Regions from separate parts of the Pseudomonas sp. MDT1-85 genome, predicted to be linked through region 2. Evidence: predicted binding sites of a transcription regulator. Region 2 holds the regulator's gene; the other holds the start of a gene.
The links. The regulator FliA, encoded in region 2, starts transcription of late flagellar genes. The targets are predictions, from matches to a motif close to CTAAAGTTTNNNNNNNNNNNGCCGNTAA.
Positions count from the first base shown of each region.

Region 1: the regulator FliA is predicted to act here: its motif matches at 1,189-1,216, upstream of motA (flagellar motor stator protein MotA).

Region 1 covers NZ_CM142715.1:845,482-853,094, reverse strand. Annotated here, with positions in the region: gene motB (flagellar motor protein MotB) at 1-265, opposite strand, end outside; gene motA (flagellar motor stator protein MotA) at 269-1,120, opposite strand; gene ACYZT2_RS03850 (HDOD domain-containing protein) at 1,286-2,818, shown strand; gene ACYZT2_RS03845 (rhodanese-like domain-containing protein) at 3,116-3,931, shown strand; gene asd (archaetidylserine decarboxylase) at 3,950-4,810, shown strand; gene ACYZT2_RS03835 (molecular chaperone) at 5,063-6,853, shown strand; gene serB (phosphoserine phosphatase SerB) at 6,973-7,613, opposite strand, start outside.
Region 2 covers NZ_CM142715.1:2,112,753-2,120,365, forward strand. Annotated here, with positions in the region: gene ACYZT2_RS09550 (DUF6124 family protein) at 1-186, opposite strand, end outside; gene flhA (flagellar biosynthesis protein FlhA) at 769-2,898, shown strand; gene flhF (flagellar biosynthesis protein FlhF) at 2,910-4,235, shown strand; gene fleN (flagellar synthesis regulator FleN) at 4,352-5,182, shown strand; gene fliA (RNA polymerase sigma factor FliA) at 5,179-5,919, shown strand; gene ACYZT2_RS09575 (chemotaxis response regulator CheY) at 6,088-6,459, shown strand; gene ACYZT2_RS09580 (protein phosphatase CheZ) at 6,490-7,278, shown strand; gene ACYZT2_RS09585 (chemotaxis protein CheA) at 7,332-7,613, shown strand, end outside.

The sequences.
Region 1 (7,613 bases), 1.3 Mb from region 2:
GGGTGTTCTCCGGCGCCAGGGTCGGGGAGCCGCCAAGATCGATGATGTAGGGGGTGCCACTTTCGGCAAAGCCGATCGGATCCTTGAAGTAACCGGCAATGGCGATCTTCTGTTCCGGTGTTGCCGTGGACAACAGCCAGAGCACCAGGAAGAACGCCATCATCGCTGTCGCAAAGTCAGCGAAGGCGATTTTCCAGCCCCCCCCGTGATGCCCGCCCGCGTATTTCTTGACGCGCTTGATGATTATCGGCTGGTTATTTTCCATGACTTAGCGACCGCGAACCGCTTGTTCCAGCTCAGCGAAGCTAGGACGGTGCGCCGGGTACAGAACCTTGCGGCCGAACTCCACTGCCAGCGATGGCGGCATGCCGGAAGCCGAAGCCACCAGCGAGGCCTTGATGGCTTCGTAGACGTTCAGTTCTTCCTTGGCATCGTGGCCCAGGGCGTGGGCCAGCGGACCAAAGAAACCGTAGGCGGCGAGAATACCGAAGAAGGTACCGACCAGAGCCGCACCTACGTGCAAGCCAATCATTTTCTGGTCGCTTTCACCCAGGGAGGCCATGGTCACCACGATACCCAATACCGCCGCAACGATACCGAAACCCGGCATGGCGTCGGCGATGCCGTTGACTGCGTGGGAGGGGTGGTCCAGGTCTTCCTTGAGGCTGGTCAGTTCCATGTCGAACAAGCCTTCAAGCTCATGGGGTGCCATGTTGCCAGAGGACATGATGCGCAGGTAATCGCAGATGTATGCGGTCATGCGGTCATCTTTCAGGACTGCCGGGTACTTGGCGAAGATCGGGCTCGCGGCTGCATCTTCGATGTCGCCTTCGATTGCCATCATGCCTTCGCGGCGGCTCTTGTTGAGAATCTCGTAAATCAGCCCCAGCACTTCCAGGTAGAAGGTGTGGTTGAAGCGCGAACTGAACATGCTCAAGGACTTCTTGAGCACGTGCATCGTCATATGACCGGGGTTGGCCTGCAGGAATGCACCAAGGGCCGCGCCGCCGATAATCATCACCTCGAAAGGCTGGATGAGGGCAGCAATCTTGCCGTGGGAAAGCACGTATCCGCCGAGCACGCTCGCGAATACGACGATGATGCCGATAATTTTAGCCATAGGTAGGAGAGCACTTACTGAGTCGGGTTCAAGGTCATATTCGGAAGTTAAAAAATCTCTTCTTCTCCTTATCGGCAAAACTGCGCCAGACTATAGCCAGTTAAGGCGAAAAGCCAATTTGGCCCACGCAGGGATAGGTAAAGCAGACGATGATCGCGTCCAGTCATGGCTAACGAAACGAACGTCCCAACGCCAAAACCGACCACGCTCAAAGGCTGGGTCAAACTGCTCGATAGCGTGCGCCTGCCGGTTCCGCAAGCCAGTCACGACCGTGTCTGCCAAGCCATCCGCGATAGCCGCAGCTCGCTGCGCGACATCGCCGAAATGATGCAGGACAGCCCGGCCCTGGCCTTGAGCGTGATTCGCGAAGCCAACCGCCACACCCATGGCAGCATGAGCGAACCCGCTGAAAATCTTGAAGTGGCAATTAATCGCCTCGGTTTGAAACGCACCGAAGAATTGCTCGAGCGCTTGCCCGCCGAACCCCAATCGGAGATCCCCGTCGCCCTGCGCCAGCTTCAGCTGATCAGCCAGCACGCCACTCAACAGGCCAACGGTTTTTTTGCCAGTCGCCTGGCGCGGTTGTGGCAGGACATCCACTGGGGCAGCCTGCTGTTTCTTTCGCCACTGTGGCCCATGGCATTGACCCATCCGCAGTTGCTTGAAGAGTGGGAGCTGCGGGTCATCCATAAAGGTGAGTCGGCGCGCAAAGTCGAAAAGCAATTGTTCGGCGTGCGCCTCCTGGAAATCTGTCTGGCGCTGGTGGATGTCTGGCGTTTACCGATCTGGGTCCAGCAGGGTTATCGGCTGCTGCGCAGCGAACAACGCGAGCTGGTGAAAGTCCTGCGCATCGCGCGTGACAGCGAACACCCGCTGCGCCAACAGAACCGCCTCGATGACGACCCGGCACTGCGGCGCTGGCTCAATCAGCCCGCCAATACCGTGCTGCTGGCCAATGGTCTGGCATTGTCGGCACAACAGGCGTGGGACAGTCCTCACTGTGAACGCTGGCAGTACCTGACCAGCCTTTACCTGCAAATGCCGATGGATGAGGTGCAGCAACAGTTGCACCAACAGGCCGCCAACAGCGCCCGACAACATGCCATGCCTGACCTCTGGCACCCGGCCGAAGCGCTGATCTGGCCGCAGGGCATGAACCGCGTTCACGCCGGCCTCCTGCCAGCCCCAGCACCCACCGCCGAAGACCTGGCGAAGTGGCGTAAACAATGCGCCGAATTGCTGGTGGAGCCGAGCCGATTTACCAATGCCATGCACTTGACCACATCGGCCCGAGACGCTCTGGTGGCGTGTGGCATGCGGCGAGTGATGATCCTGATGGCCGACCGCACTCACGCCAATCTGCGCGTGCACCAGACTGCCGGGCTGCCCAAAGAAGTGGCCGGCCTGAACCTGGTGGTCAGCCAGAGTACCGTGCTGCAGCGCCTGCTCGCGCAACAGGCTCAGGTGCGCCTGACGCCAGCTAACAACGCACAATTCTCCGCCCTATTGCCGGCCAGCCTGCGTAAACAGTTCAGCGGCGAACACCTGCTGCTGCGCTCCCTGGTCAACAACGGTCGGGTGATCATGATCGTGGTGGCGGATCAGGGCGGCGGGCCGTTCTCGGAAATCACCGTGCAGGCTTTTGGCAAAACCGCACAATGCATCGAAAAAGCCCTGCACAGCTTTAGCCAGCGCTAGGGGCTGATGCCGGTGTAGCAGCTGTCGAGCCCTAGCGAGGCTGCGTTCGGCTGCGCAGCAGTCGTCAAAGCAGAGCTTACGGTGCATCAGGCAGATCGCATCAGCCAGATTCACACCTGCTTCGCAGCCGAACGCAGCCTCGCTGGGGCTCGACAGCTGCTACAGCCGAACGCGGCATCTGCTACAGATCGCATTACGGCTTAACTGTTTTCAGTTATTTCCTGCGCCGAAATAACTGATAACAGGCCCTCATGACGCTGCGCTACAATCCCCCCCTTTGTGCTCTGGAGACCTCACATGTCTGACTTCTCTGGCTTGGCGCTGGTGATCGAGCCGAGCGACCTGCTCCCGCGTCTCGACTCCCGCGAACTGATTCTGGTGGACCTGACCAGCAGCGCCCGCTATGCCGCAGGGCATATCCCCGGGGCACGCTTCGTCGATCCAAAACGCACTCAACTGGGTCAGGCGCCTGCGCCAGGCCTGCTGCCGACCCACGCCGCGCTTGAAGCATTGTTCGGCGAACTGGGCCACAACCCCGATGCGGTCTACGTCGTCTATGACGATGAAGGCGGCGGTTGGGCCGGGCGCTTTATCTGGCTGCTGGATGTCATCGGCCACAGCAAGTATCACTATATCGACGGTGGCCTGAAGGCCTGGCTGGCAGAAGGCTTGCCCATGTCGATCCAGATCCCCCCAGCGGTCGGCGGCCCGGTTGCCCTGACACTGCACGACGAACCTATCGCCACCCGCGAATACCTGCAAAGCCGTCTCGGTGCCGCCGACCTGGCAATCTGGGACGCTCGTGGGCCGCTGGAATACTCCGGCGAGAAAGTGCTGGCGGCCAAGGGCGGGCACATTCCAGGCGCGGTCAATTTCGAGTGGACAGCCGGCATGGATCAGGCGCGCAACCTGCGCATCCGCACCGACATGCCGAAAATCCTGGAACAACTCGGTATCAGCAAAGACAAAGAAGTCATTACCCACTGCCAGACACACCACCGCTCTGGCTTCACGTATCTAGTCGCCAAGTCGCTCGGTTATCCGCGAGTCAAAGGCTACGCCGGCTCTTGGGGCGAATGGGGCAACCATCCCGACACGCCCGTAGAAATTTAAGGTTTTTAAGGACAGTTAATGAATAAGCGTTTGTTTATCCTCAGCCAATACCTGCTGCCCCATCACTTGCTCTCGCGACTGGCCGGCTGCATTGCCGAATGCCGCGTGCGCTGGTTCAAGAACGCCTTAACCGCCTGGTTCGCCAAGCGTTATCAAGTGGACATGTCCCAAGCGCTGGTCGAAGACCTGACGGCGTATGAGCACTTCAATGCGTTCTTCACCCGCGCCTTGAAAGACGGCGCTCGCCCGCTGGACCAAACCCTAGGCGCGATCCTCAGCCCGGCCGACGGTGCCGTCAGCCAACTCGGCCCGATCGAACACGGTCGTGTTTTCCAGGCCAAGGGCCACAGCTTCAGCGTGCTGGAACTGCTCGGTGGTGATGCGGCCAACGCAGCGCCATTCATGGGCGGCGATTTCGCCACCATTTACCTGTCGCCCAAGGATTACCACCGCGTACACATGCCGCTGGCCGGCACTCTGCGCGAGATGGTCTACATCCCCGGCCGCATCTTCTCGGTCAACCAGACCACCGCTGAAAACGTACCGGAACTGTTCGCTCGCAACGAACGTGTGGCGTGCATTTTCGACACCGAACGTGGCCCGATGGCCGTAGTGCTGGTGGGCGCGATGATTGTGGCGTCGATCGAAACGGTCTGGGCCGGGCTGATCACGCCGCCAAAACGCGAGCTGAAAACCTTCCGTTACGACGAATCCGCCCGTGCGCCGATCCATCTGGAAAAAGGCGCGGAACTGGGTCGTTTCAAGCTCGGCTCCACGGCGGTCGTGCTGTTCGGGCCGGATCAAGTGAAATGGGCTGAAGGGCTGGACGCCCTTTCGCCAGTGCAGATGGGCCAGGGTATCGGCTTGCCAAGCGCCTGATCCCGGATGCGCCACCCGGAATTTCTTCCGGTCGGCGCATTCCCCTGTAGGAGCTGCCGAAGGCTGCGATCTTTTGATCTTGATCTTCGGCGACGCCAAATCTGTCAAAAAGCAAAATCAAAAGATCGCAGCCTGCGGCAGCTCCTACAGGGGAATGCGTGACGTAAACATCGCGACACTCCCGCCCGTGTTCATAGCTGCTACAGTCAAAGTCATTCACTGCCCATTTCCCGGTCGGAGTTTGTCCTTGGCATGAATGAGACCAATCCTGTCCTGCTGCTACGCGCACCGATTCCGACGCAGTCGCGTCTGTCTTTCTGCGAAGCCACGCCTCGCGACCTCAAGCGCTGGATCGCCAACCTGCCCAAAGCCAACATCGGCGAAACCGCTCGCCAGTTGTATCAAGGCTTGAGCGAACTCAACCAACTGCTCATACCCGGCGACAATCGCCTGCAATTGCTCGAGCTGCTGCGGCCCGAGGTGTATTACGTCTGCAAGCACCTGGAGCGGCATTTCCTGCATCAGGCGATTGTGCTCGATGAGCGTTCGCGCAAGATCGCCAACCTTTGCCAAGCGCTGCAGAGCCACTTGGCGATCGGCTATAAGCAAATCGTCATCCGTATCGCACCGCGCTTCAGCAAGGACCGTGCACCGCTGCTGACCCAGGCTTTGCAACGGGCAATCCATTGTCTGAACGGCGCGTTGATCCGTACCACTCAACTCTATTGCCCGGCGCCCGAAGGTCTGTGGCTGGAACTGCATCAGTTGTATCGGATTGGCTGTCAGCATCAGCTGCAACACCTAAGCGTGCGCGATGAACTGGCCAGCCAGACGCAAAAGCTGAGCACCGAGCAAACCTACGTCGTCGCCCTTCTGCTGGGTGCTTCACGCTGCAATCAACTGCGCCAGAACCAGATCGCCCGGCTCGCCGAAGTGCTCGAACCCTGGAGCCAGTGGATCAAGCTGCAACCGGCCAAACCGGACAACGGGCTGTTTGCCATCGCCCCGGATCTCGACACCGGGCCGCGTTACCGCTCAAAATTTCGCGCCGAAGAACAGGAGCGCTTGCTGGGGATCGACCCGCAACCTCTGGTCGCGGCCATCGAAATCCATCTGCAACTGTCGGCCGACAAGGTATCGCCGTTGCCCGTTCCGGCGGGGCTGAATCTGGATACGCTGCAACACCTGCATGCCGCCTGGGGTCAGGCCGCCGAGCGCAGTTTCCAGCGCACCCTCGGCCACGGCACGTTGACCCTGTGCGTGGGCATGAGCGCATTGCACTTTTATCTCGGCGGGCAACGCTCGTTCAACGACATCCTGAAGAAACCCGGCGCCCGCCCCGCGCAGTTCTCGGCTACCGACCCGACAAGTCGCGCCAAAGACCAATGGCGCCACGCCTTCGACGCCGCCCCCCATGGCACGGCAGACACGCTGCTGCCCTACGAAGAGATCGAATACCCGCCCCTTCAGAACGATGACAGCCACGAGGCGGCCGACCGCCAACAGCATTTCCCGACCTATGCGCTGCCGGTGATCAATCACAGCCCTGGTGGCTATTGCCTGGCCTGGCCGGGCGCGGTGCCCGCCGAGCTGCAGGCTGGCGAAATGGTCGGAATCGAGGATGCTGCCGGTCAAGGCTGGAGCATTGCCGTGGTGCGCTGGATCCGCCAGGTGCGGGGCGGCGGCACGCAGATGGGCATCGAGCAAGTCGCGCCTTGCGCCGAACCCTGCGGCCTGCAACTGATGCGCCCCGGCGACGAGCACAGTCAGTACTTGCGCGGGCTGATGCTGCCCGCCATCAGCGCCATCGACCTGCCGGCCACCCTGCTCACGCCACGCCTGCCGTTCCAGGAAGGCAATAAAGTGTTGATCAATACCAACGGCGAGGAGCGCCGGGCCGGGCTGGAGCGTCGGGTGGCGAGCACCAACAGTTTCAATCAGTTTGCCTACCGTTCGCTTGAGGCAGCCAGAAACGAAAACGCCGCGGGGAGCGGCGTGGTCGGGGCAGTGGAAGAGTTTGATTCGTTGTGGAAGTCGCTTTGAGCGTCAGGCATTTGATTGGCGGTGATGCCTTCGCGGGCAAGCCTCGCTCCTACGGGTCCGCGCAAATCCTGTAGGAGCGAGGCTTGCCCGCGAAGAGGCCCGCCCAGACAACCTGAAACTCAGAGCTGCCCGTCGCGATCCCGGAAGCCCAGCAGATACAGCACGCCATCCAGCCCAAGGGTGGAAATCGCCTGCTTCGCCGATTGCTTGACCAGCGGCTTGGCACGGAACGCCACACCCAGACCGGCAATCGCCAGCATCGGCAGGTCGTTGGCACCGTCACCGACGGCAATCGTCTGCTCCAGACGCAAACCTTCCTTATGCGCCAGCTCACGCAGCAGATCCGCCTTGCGTTGCGCATCGACAATCGGCTCGACCGCCACGCCAGTAACCTTGCCATCGACCACAGCCAGTTCATTGGCGAACACGTAGTCGATGCCCAGCTTGGCCTGCAATTGCTTGGCGAAGTAGGTGAAGCCGCCCGACAGAATCGCCGTCTTGTAGCCCAGACGCTTGAGTTCGGCGAACAGGGTTTCGGCGCCTTCGGTCAGGCGCAGCGAGGCGCCGATGGAGTCCAGCACGCTCACATCCAGCCCTTGCAGCAAGGCCAGGCGCTCCTTGAAGCTGGCGCGAAAATCCAGCTCGCCGGACATTGCCCGTTCAGTGATCGCGGACACCTGGTCGCCTACACCGGCAGCCTTGGCCAGTTCGTCGATGACTTCGGCCTCGATCAATGTCGAGTCCATGTCGAACACCGCCA
Region 2 (7,613 bases):
CTCGTTTTTGAAGTCTGCGGTGACGGCGTACATCGCATGGGGTCTGCGTGGTGGCGGGGTTGAGCCGGGCGGGCAGATATAGTGATCGAGGGCGCGGTCGGCGGCGTCGTCGAGTTTTTTGGAATCGAGGGATTCGTAGGGGGATGCCGGATCGGTTTCCGGTGGGTTGGGTGTTGGTTTGAACATAGATGAATCTCCAAATCGGAAAAGAGGAGCCATCATCCTTCGCTACCAAACGAAGGGGTGGTGGCCATACGAAGGTTGGTAGACCGGTGACTTGGAAAACCGGCGCGCCCGAAGGCGCCCTGCGCATGGCCACCATAAACGCAGGCCGAAAAGGCTCTGCATCAGGTGCGCTATGCACGCAAGTCAAACCGGGCTACCAAACCCGATCGCTGTTTTTCAGCGACAGGGAAACGATAGAGCCCGGCCCTTAGGCGCACAAGCCGGCGGATTCTGGCGTAGTCGTAGGCAACGACGCAAGAATGTGTAGCCTGGGTGAGTGTCTGGAGATGTCGATTAAACATGTCTGTTTAAAATCAAAAGATCGCAGCCTTCGGCAGCTCCTGCACGGATCGTGCGTTACTCGCGATGTTGCGGTGTAAACCCAATCCGTAGGAGCTGCCGAAGGCTGCGATCTTTTGATCTTCCGTGACTCGCGCAACCCTCTATTTCCCACCCCGCCAAAAGTTGGAAGGCTTCTTGCAGTACCCGCCCTGCGCCTGCTTCAGGCGTCAAAAGTTTGCTTTAAAGGAACGGGGAAAACCGGTGGATCGCTCTCAGTTAATCAACACTGCACGCACAAACGTTGCCGACCTCAGTCGAGGCAATCTGGGTGTGCCGCTGTTGCTGCTGGTCATGCTGGCGATGATGATGTTGCCGGTGCCGCCGTTCCTGCTGGACGTGTTTTTCACGTTCAACATTGCTTTGTCCATCGTCGTATTGCTGGTCTGCGTGTACGCCTTGCGGCCGCTGGATTTTGCGGTGTTCCCGACCATTCTGCTGGTGGCGACGTTGCTGCGACTGGCGCTGAACGTGGCCTCGACACGAGTGGTGATGCTCCACGGTCAGGACGGCCATGCCGCCGCCGGTAAGGTGATCCAGGCCTTCGGTGAAGTGGTGATCGGCGGTAACTACGTGGTTGGTATCGTGGTCTTCGCGATTCTGATGATCATCAACTTCGTCGTGGTGACCAAGGGCGCCGGGCGGATTTCCGAGGTGAGCGCGCGTTTCACCCTCGATGCGATGCCCGGCAAACAAATGGCCATCGACGCCGACTTGAACGCCGGCCTGATCGATCAGAACCAGGCGAAACTGCGCCGGACGGAAGTGGCTCAGGAAGCCGAGTTTTACGGTTCGATGGACGGTGCCAGCAAGTTCGTGCGCGGTGACGCCATCGCTGGCCTGCTGATTCTGTTCATCAACCTGATCGGCGGCATGGCGGTCGGTATCTTCCAGCACGGCATGACCTTTGGCGATGCCGGTCGGGTGTACGCCTTGTTGACCATCGGTGACGGTTTGGTGGCGCAATTGCCATCACTGCTGTTGTCGACTGCCGCCGCGATCATGGTGACCCGTGCTTCCGGTTCGGAAGACATGGGCAAGCAGATCAATCGTCAGATGTTCGCCTCGCCGAAAGCCTTGGCAGTGGCCGCTGGCTTGATGGCGGTGATGGGCCTGGTGCCGGGCATGCCGCACTTCTCCTTTCTGAGCATGGCAGCTGTGGCGGCTGGCGGCGCTTACCTGTTCTGGAAGAAGCAGAACGCGGTCAAGGTTCATGCCCTGCAAGAGGTCAAGCGTCAGCAGGAACTGCTGCCATCGCCGGCCCGCGCCCAGGAAACCAAGGAGCTTGGCTGGGATGATGTGACGCCGATCGACATGATCGGCCTGGAAGTCGGCTACCGCCTGATCCCGCTGGTGGACCGCAACCAGGGTGGTCAGTTGCTGGCGCGGATCAAGGGTGTGCGTAAAAAGCTCTCCCAGGACCTGGGCTTCTTGATGCCGACGGTGCATATCCGTGACAACCTCGACCTGGCGCCAAGCGCCTACCGTCTGACCCTGATGGGCGTGATCCTGGCCGAGGCCGAGATTTACCCGGACCGCGAACTGGCGATCAACCCGGGGCAGGTCTACGGCACGCTCAACGGTATTACCGCCAAAGATCCGGCTTTTGGTCTGGAGGCGGTCTGGATCGAAATCAGCCAGCGTGCCCAGGCGCAATCCCTGGGCTACACCGTGGTCGATGCCAGTACGGTAGTGGCAACCCACTTGAACCAGATTTTGTACAAGCACTCCAGCGAGCTGATTGGCCACGAAGAAGTCCAGCAACTCATGCAATTGCTGGCCAAAAGCTCGCCGAAACTGGCTGAAGAGCTGGTGCCGGGGGTGGTTTCGCTGTCGCAATTGCTCAAAGTCTTGCAAGCATTGTTGGCCGAACAGGTGCCGGTACGGGACATTCGCAGCATTGCCGAAGCCATCGCGAACAACGCCGCCAAGAGTCAAGATACTGCCGCTTTGGTGGCGGCGGTGCGCGTCGGCGTATCCCGTGCAATCGTGCAAAGCATTGTAGGCACTGAGTCGCAGCTGCCTGTGATCACCTTGGAGCCAAGGTTGGAACAAATATTGCTCAATAGTCTTCAGAAGGCAGGACAAGGCTCGGAAGAGGGTGTTCTGCTGGAGCCAAGCATGGCAGAGAAACTGCAACGCTCGTTGATCGAAGCGGCGCAGCGTCAGGAAATGCAAGGTCAACCGGTGATTCTGCTGGTGGCCGGTCCGGTTCGCGCGATGCTCTCGCGATTCGGCCGACTGGCAGTCCCGGGTTTGCATGTGTTGGCTTACCAGGAAATCCCTGACAACAAGCAAGTGACCATCGTTGCGACAGTAGGGCCCAACGGCTGAGGTAGTGGTTTATGCAAGTTAAGCGTTTTTTCGCCGCCGATATGCGTCAGGCCATGAAACTGGTTCGTGATGAGCTGGGCGCTGATGCCGCCATCATTGGCAATCGCCGGATCGCCGGCGGTGTCGAGCTGACGGCTGCCCTGGATTACAAATTGTCGGCGCTGGCCCCGCGTGTTCCGAACATGGAACTCGAGGACGAGCTGCGCAAGACCCAGTCGCGGATCGTCACCGCCCAGGCCGAACTGAGCCTGCGTAGCGATGGCGAGAGCGACAAGACCACCAATCGCCAATTGTTCGCCGGCCTGCCGTTGACCGCCGCCGAGCCGCTGATCGAACCGACGCTGGCCGAGCCTCGGCGTTCGGCGCCTGCTCCTGCCACAGCGACCGGCGTTGACCCGCGTGCATTCGACTCGATGCGTTTCGAACTCAACAGCCTGCGTGAACTGATGGAAGTGCAGCTTGGTTCTTTAGCGTGGAATCAGTTGCAAGGCAGCCGTCCGGCCCAGGCCAACCTCTGGCGTCGCCTGCAACGCATCGGTCTGTCCGGGCCGTTGTCGCGCGATCTGCTGGCACTGATTACCGATATTGAAGAACCCCGTCAGGCCTGGCGCATGTTGCTCGCGCATCTGGCGCGGATGATTGCCACCCCGGAAGTCGAGCCACTGGAAGAGGGCGGTGTGATTGCGATGGTCGGCCCGGCCGGCATGGGCAAGACCACCACACTGGCCAAACTCGCCGCCCGTTATGTGCTCAAGTACGGCGCGCAAAACATCGCGTTGGTGAGCATGGACAGCTACCGCATCGGCGCTCAGGAACAGCTCAAGACTCTGGGCCGCATCCTCAATGTGTCGGTCACCCATGTCGACCCGGGTCAATCACTGGTGCAGGCGCTGGAACCTTTGCTGCGCAAACGCGTGGTGCTGATCGATACCGCTGGCCTGCAGGCCAGCGATCCGGCACTGCGCATGCAGCTCGAAAGCCTGGCCGGACGCGGCATCAAATCAAAAAATTATCTGGTATTGGCAACCACCAGCCAGAAACAGGTTCTAACCGCCGCTTATCACAGTTACAAACGTTGCGGCCTTGCCGGCTGCATCCTGACTAAACTGGATGAAACGGCAAGCTTGGGCGAGGTGTTGAGCCTGGCCATCAGTCATGAACTGCCGGTGGCTTACCTGACCGACGGCCCGCGGATTCCGGATGATTTGCATCTGCCGCGTCGTCATCAGTTGGTCAGCCGCGCCGTTAGCGTGCAAATGCAGGAAGAACCCAGCGAAGAAGCCATGGCTGATATGTTCGCTGACCTTTACCACAGTCCGACCAAGCGGGTTGGCTGAGGTATTAATGAACGGTTTTTGTACCTACATCGATGGTCTGCCATGCATTGTTCAGTTGGTGAACGCGCAGCCAGTAATGTGGCCTCCGTCTAAGAAAGACAAGGTAAAGAAATAACATGGGCAGCATGCATCCCGTACAGGTGATCGCGGTGACCGGCGGCAAAGGTGGCGTCGGGAAGACTAACGTGTCAGTGAACTTGTCCCTGGCTCTAGCTGAGCTCGGCCGGCGCGTCATGCTGCTGGATGCCGATCTGGGACTGGCGAACGTCGACGTCCTGCTGGGGCTGACACCCAAACGTACCCTGGCCGACGTGATAGAAGGCCGCTGTGAGCTGCGCGACGTGCTGTTGCAAGGGCCCGGCGGTATTCGTATCGTCCCGGCCGCGTCCGGCACCCAGAGCATGGTTCATCTGAGCCCGGCCCAGCATGCCGGCCTGATCCAGGCTTTCAGTGACATCGGCGACAACCTCGATGTATTGGTGATCGACACCGCTGCGGGCATTGGTGACTCGGTGGTCAGTTTCGTGCGCGCCGCCCAGGAAGTGCTGCTGGTGGTGTGCGACGAGCCGACCTCGATCACCGACGCCTACGCGTTGATCAAACTGCTTAACCGCGACTACGGCATGAATCGTTTCCGTGTCCTGGCCAACATGGCCCAGAGCCCGCAGGAGGGCCGCAACCTGTTCGCCAAGTTGACCAAGGTCACGGATCGTTTCCTCGACGTCGCCCTGCAATACGTCGGTGCGGTGCCTTACGACGAAAGCGTGCGCAAGGCCGTGCAGAAGCAACGTGCCGTCTACGAAGCCTTCCCGCGTTCCAAGTGTTCCCTGGCGTTCAAGGCCATTGCGCAGAAGGTCGATACCTGGCCGCTGCCGGCCAACCCGCGTGGACATCTGGAGTTTTTCGTCGAGCGCCTCGTGCAACAGACCGCAGGACCCGTCCTATGACAGCCAGTGGCTACAACCTCTACAAGAAGTCGGCACGTGACGCGCAGTACGAGCTGATCGAGCGTTACGCGCCACTGGTCAAACGCATTGCCTACCACTTGCTGGCGCGTTTGCCGGCCAGCGTCCAGGTCGAAGACCTGATCCAGGCCGGGATGATCGGCCTGCTTGAAGTATCAACCAAATACGACGCCAGCAAAGGCGCGAGTTTCGAGACGTACGCGGGCATTCGAATCCGCGGCGCGATGCTCGATGAAGTGCGCAAGGGGGACTGGGCGCCACGTTCCGTTCACCGCAATACCCGCATGGTCAGCGACGCGATTCGCTCGATTGAAGCTAAAACCGGCCGTGACGCTAAAGATCACGAAGTTGCGGCCGAACTCCAATTGAGTCTCGACGATTATTACGGGATTTTGAACGACACCCTGGGCAGCCGGTTATTCAGTTTCGACGATCTGTTGCAGGACGGCGAACACGAAGGGCTGCACGAGGATGGCGCCAGTGCTCATCTCGAGCCGTCACGCGATCTGGAAGATGAACGCTTCCAGGCGGCGCTGGCGGACGCGATTGCCAATTTGCCGGAGCGTGAGCGACTGGTGTTGGCGCTGTACTACGACGAAGAGTTGAATCTCAAGGAAATCGGTGAGGTCCTGGGGGTCAGCGAATCTCGGGTCAGCCAGTTACACAGCCAGTGCGCGGCCCGTTTGCGGGGGCGTTTGGGGGAGTGGCGAGCGCGCTGACAGGCAGTGTGGGGACACTGCGAACGAGGTTGGTACGGCATTTTGCTGCATCAGCCACGGCCCGTTGTAATCCATACAACTGTTGAGTGTTACGCCGAATTGATTGAACGGCGCGTTCAGGTGCTGCGCGCGTTTTAAGACTGCTTGGAGGTCGAATTGGACAAGAATATGAAAATCCTCATCGTTGATGACTTCTCAACGATGCGGCGGATCATAAAAAACCTGTTGCGTGACCTTGGGTTCACCAACACGGTCGAGGCGGATGACGGTATTACCGCGATTCCGGTCCTCAACAGCGGGAGCATCGACTTTCTGGTAACGGACTGGAACATGCCCGGCATGACCGGTATTGATCTGCTGCGCCACGTGCGTGCCGATGAAAAACTCAAACACCTGCCGGTGTTGATGGTCACGGCCGAAGCCAAGCGCGAGCAAATCATCGAAGCCGCTCAGGCGGGTGTGAACGGCTATGTGGTCAAGCCATTCACGGCTCAAGCGTTGAAAGACAAGATTGAAAAGATCTTCGAACGCATCGGTTGATGTGCAAAGCCAGTCCGTCACGGGGGAGCTATGGAGCAAAACGAATCTTCACAGGGCGATTTCGAATCGACCCTGAAAAAACACGCGGTCGAACTGGTCGAAAGCCTTGAAAAAGGCAGGTTCGGCGACGCTGTGCAACTGATCCATGAGCTCAACCAGACCCGTGACCGCGGCCTGTACCAGGAAGTGGGCAAGCTCACCCGCGAGCTGCATAGCGCGATCGTCAATTTTCAGATTGACCCGCACATGCCGCAAGCCGAGGAAGTGTCTCAGATCACGGATGCCACCGAGCGCCTGGGTTATGTGGTCAAGCTGACCGAGGCCGCGGCCAACCGCACCATGGACCTGGTGGAAAACGCCACGCCGCTGATCAACAGCCTGAGCGACGAAGCTCAGGCGCTGAGCACGGATTGGGGACGGTTCATGCGTCGCGAAGTCGGGGCTGAAGAGTTCCGCGAGCTGGCCCGGCGGGTCGACGGTTTCCTGACACGCAGCAGCGAAGACAACCGCGTCGTGTCGAGCAACCTCAACGACATTCTGCTGGCCCAGGATTACCAGGACCTCACCGGTCAGGTGATCAAACGCGTGACCCAGTTGGTCACCGAAGTTGAAAGCAACCTGCTCAAGCTCGTGCTCATGGCCAGTCAGGTCGACCGCTTTGCGGGTATCGAACATGACCGTGAAGCGATGCTGGCTGAAAAAGATCCGCAAAAACATCTCTCGCAGGGTGAAGGTCCGCAGATTCATGCCGATAAAAGAGAAGACGTTGTGTCCGGTCAGGACGATGTGGACGATTTGCTATCCAGCCTAGGATTTTAAATTTTAGAATTTTAGGTTTTTTAGGTTTTTAGACCTGTAGGAGCACCCCCTTAATGAGCTTCGGCGCCGATGAAGAGATCCTTCAGGATTTCCTGGTTGAGGCCGGCGAGATTCTAGAGCAACTGTCCGAGCAGCTGGTCGAGCTGGAAAGCCGACCGGATGATGCGGATTTGCTCAATGCAATTTTTCGCGGTTTTCACACTGTAAAAGGGGGCGCCGGCTTCCTCCAGCTCAATGAGCTGGTGGAGTGCTGTCACATCGCCGAGAACGTGTTCGACATCCTGCGCAAGGGTGAACGACGCGTCGACTCGGAACTGATGGACGTGGTTCTCGAG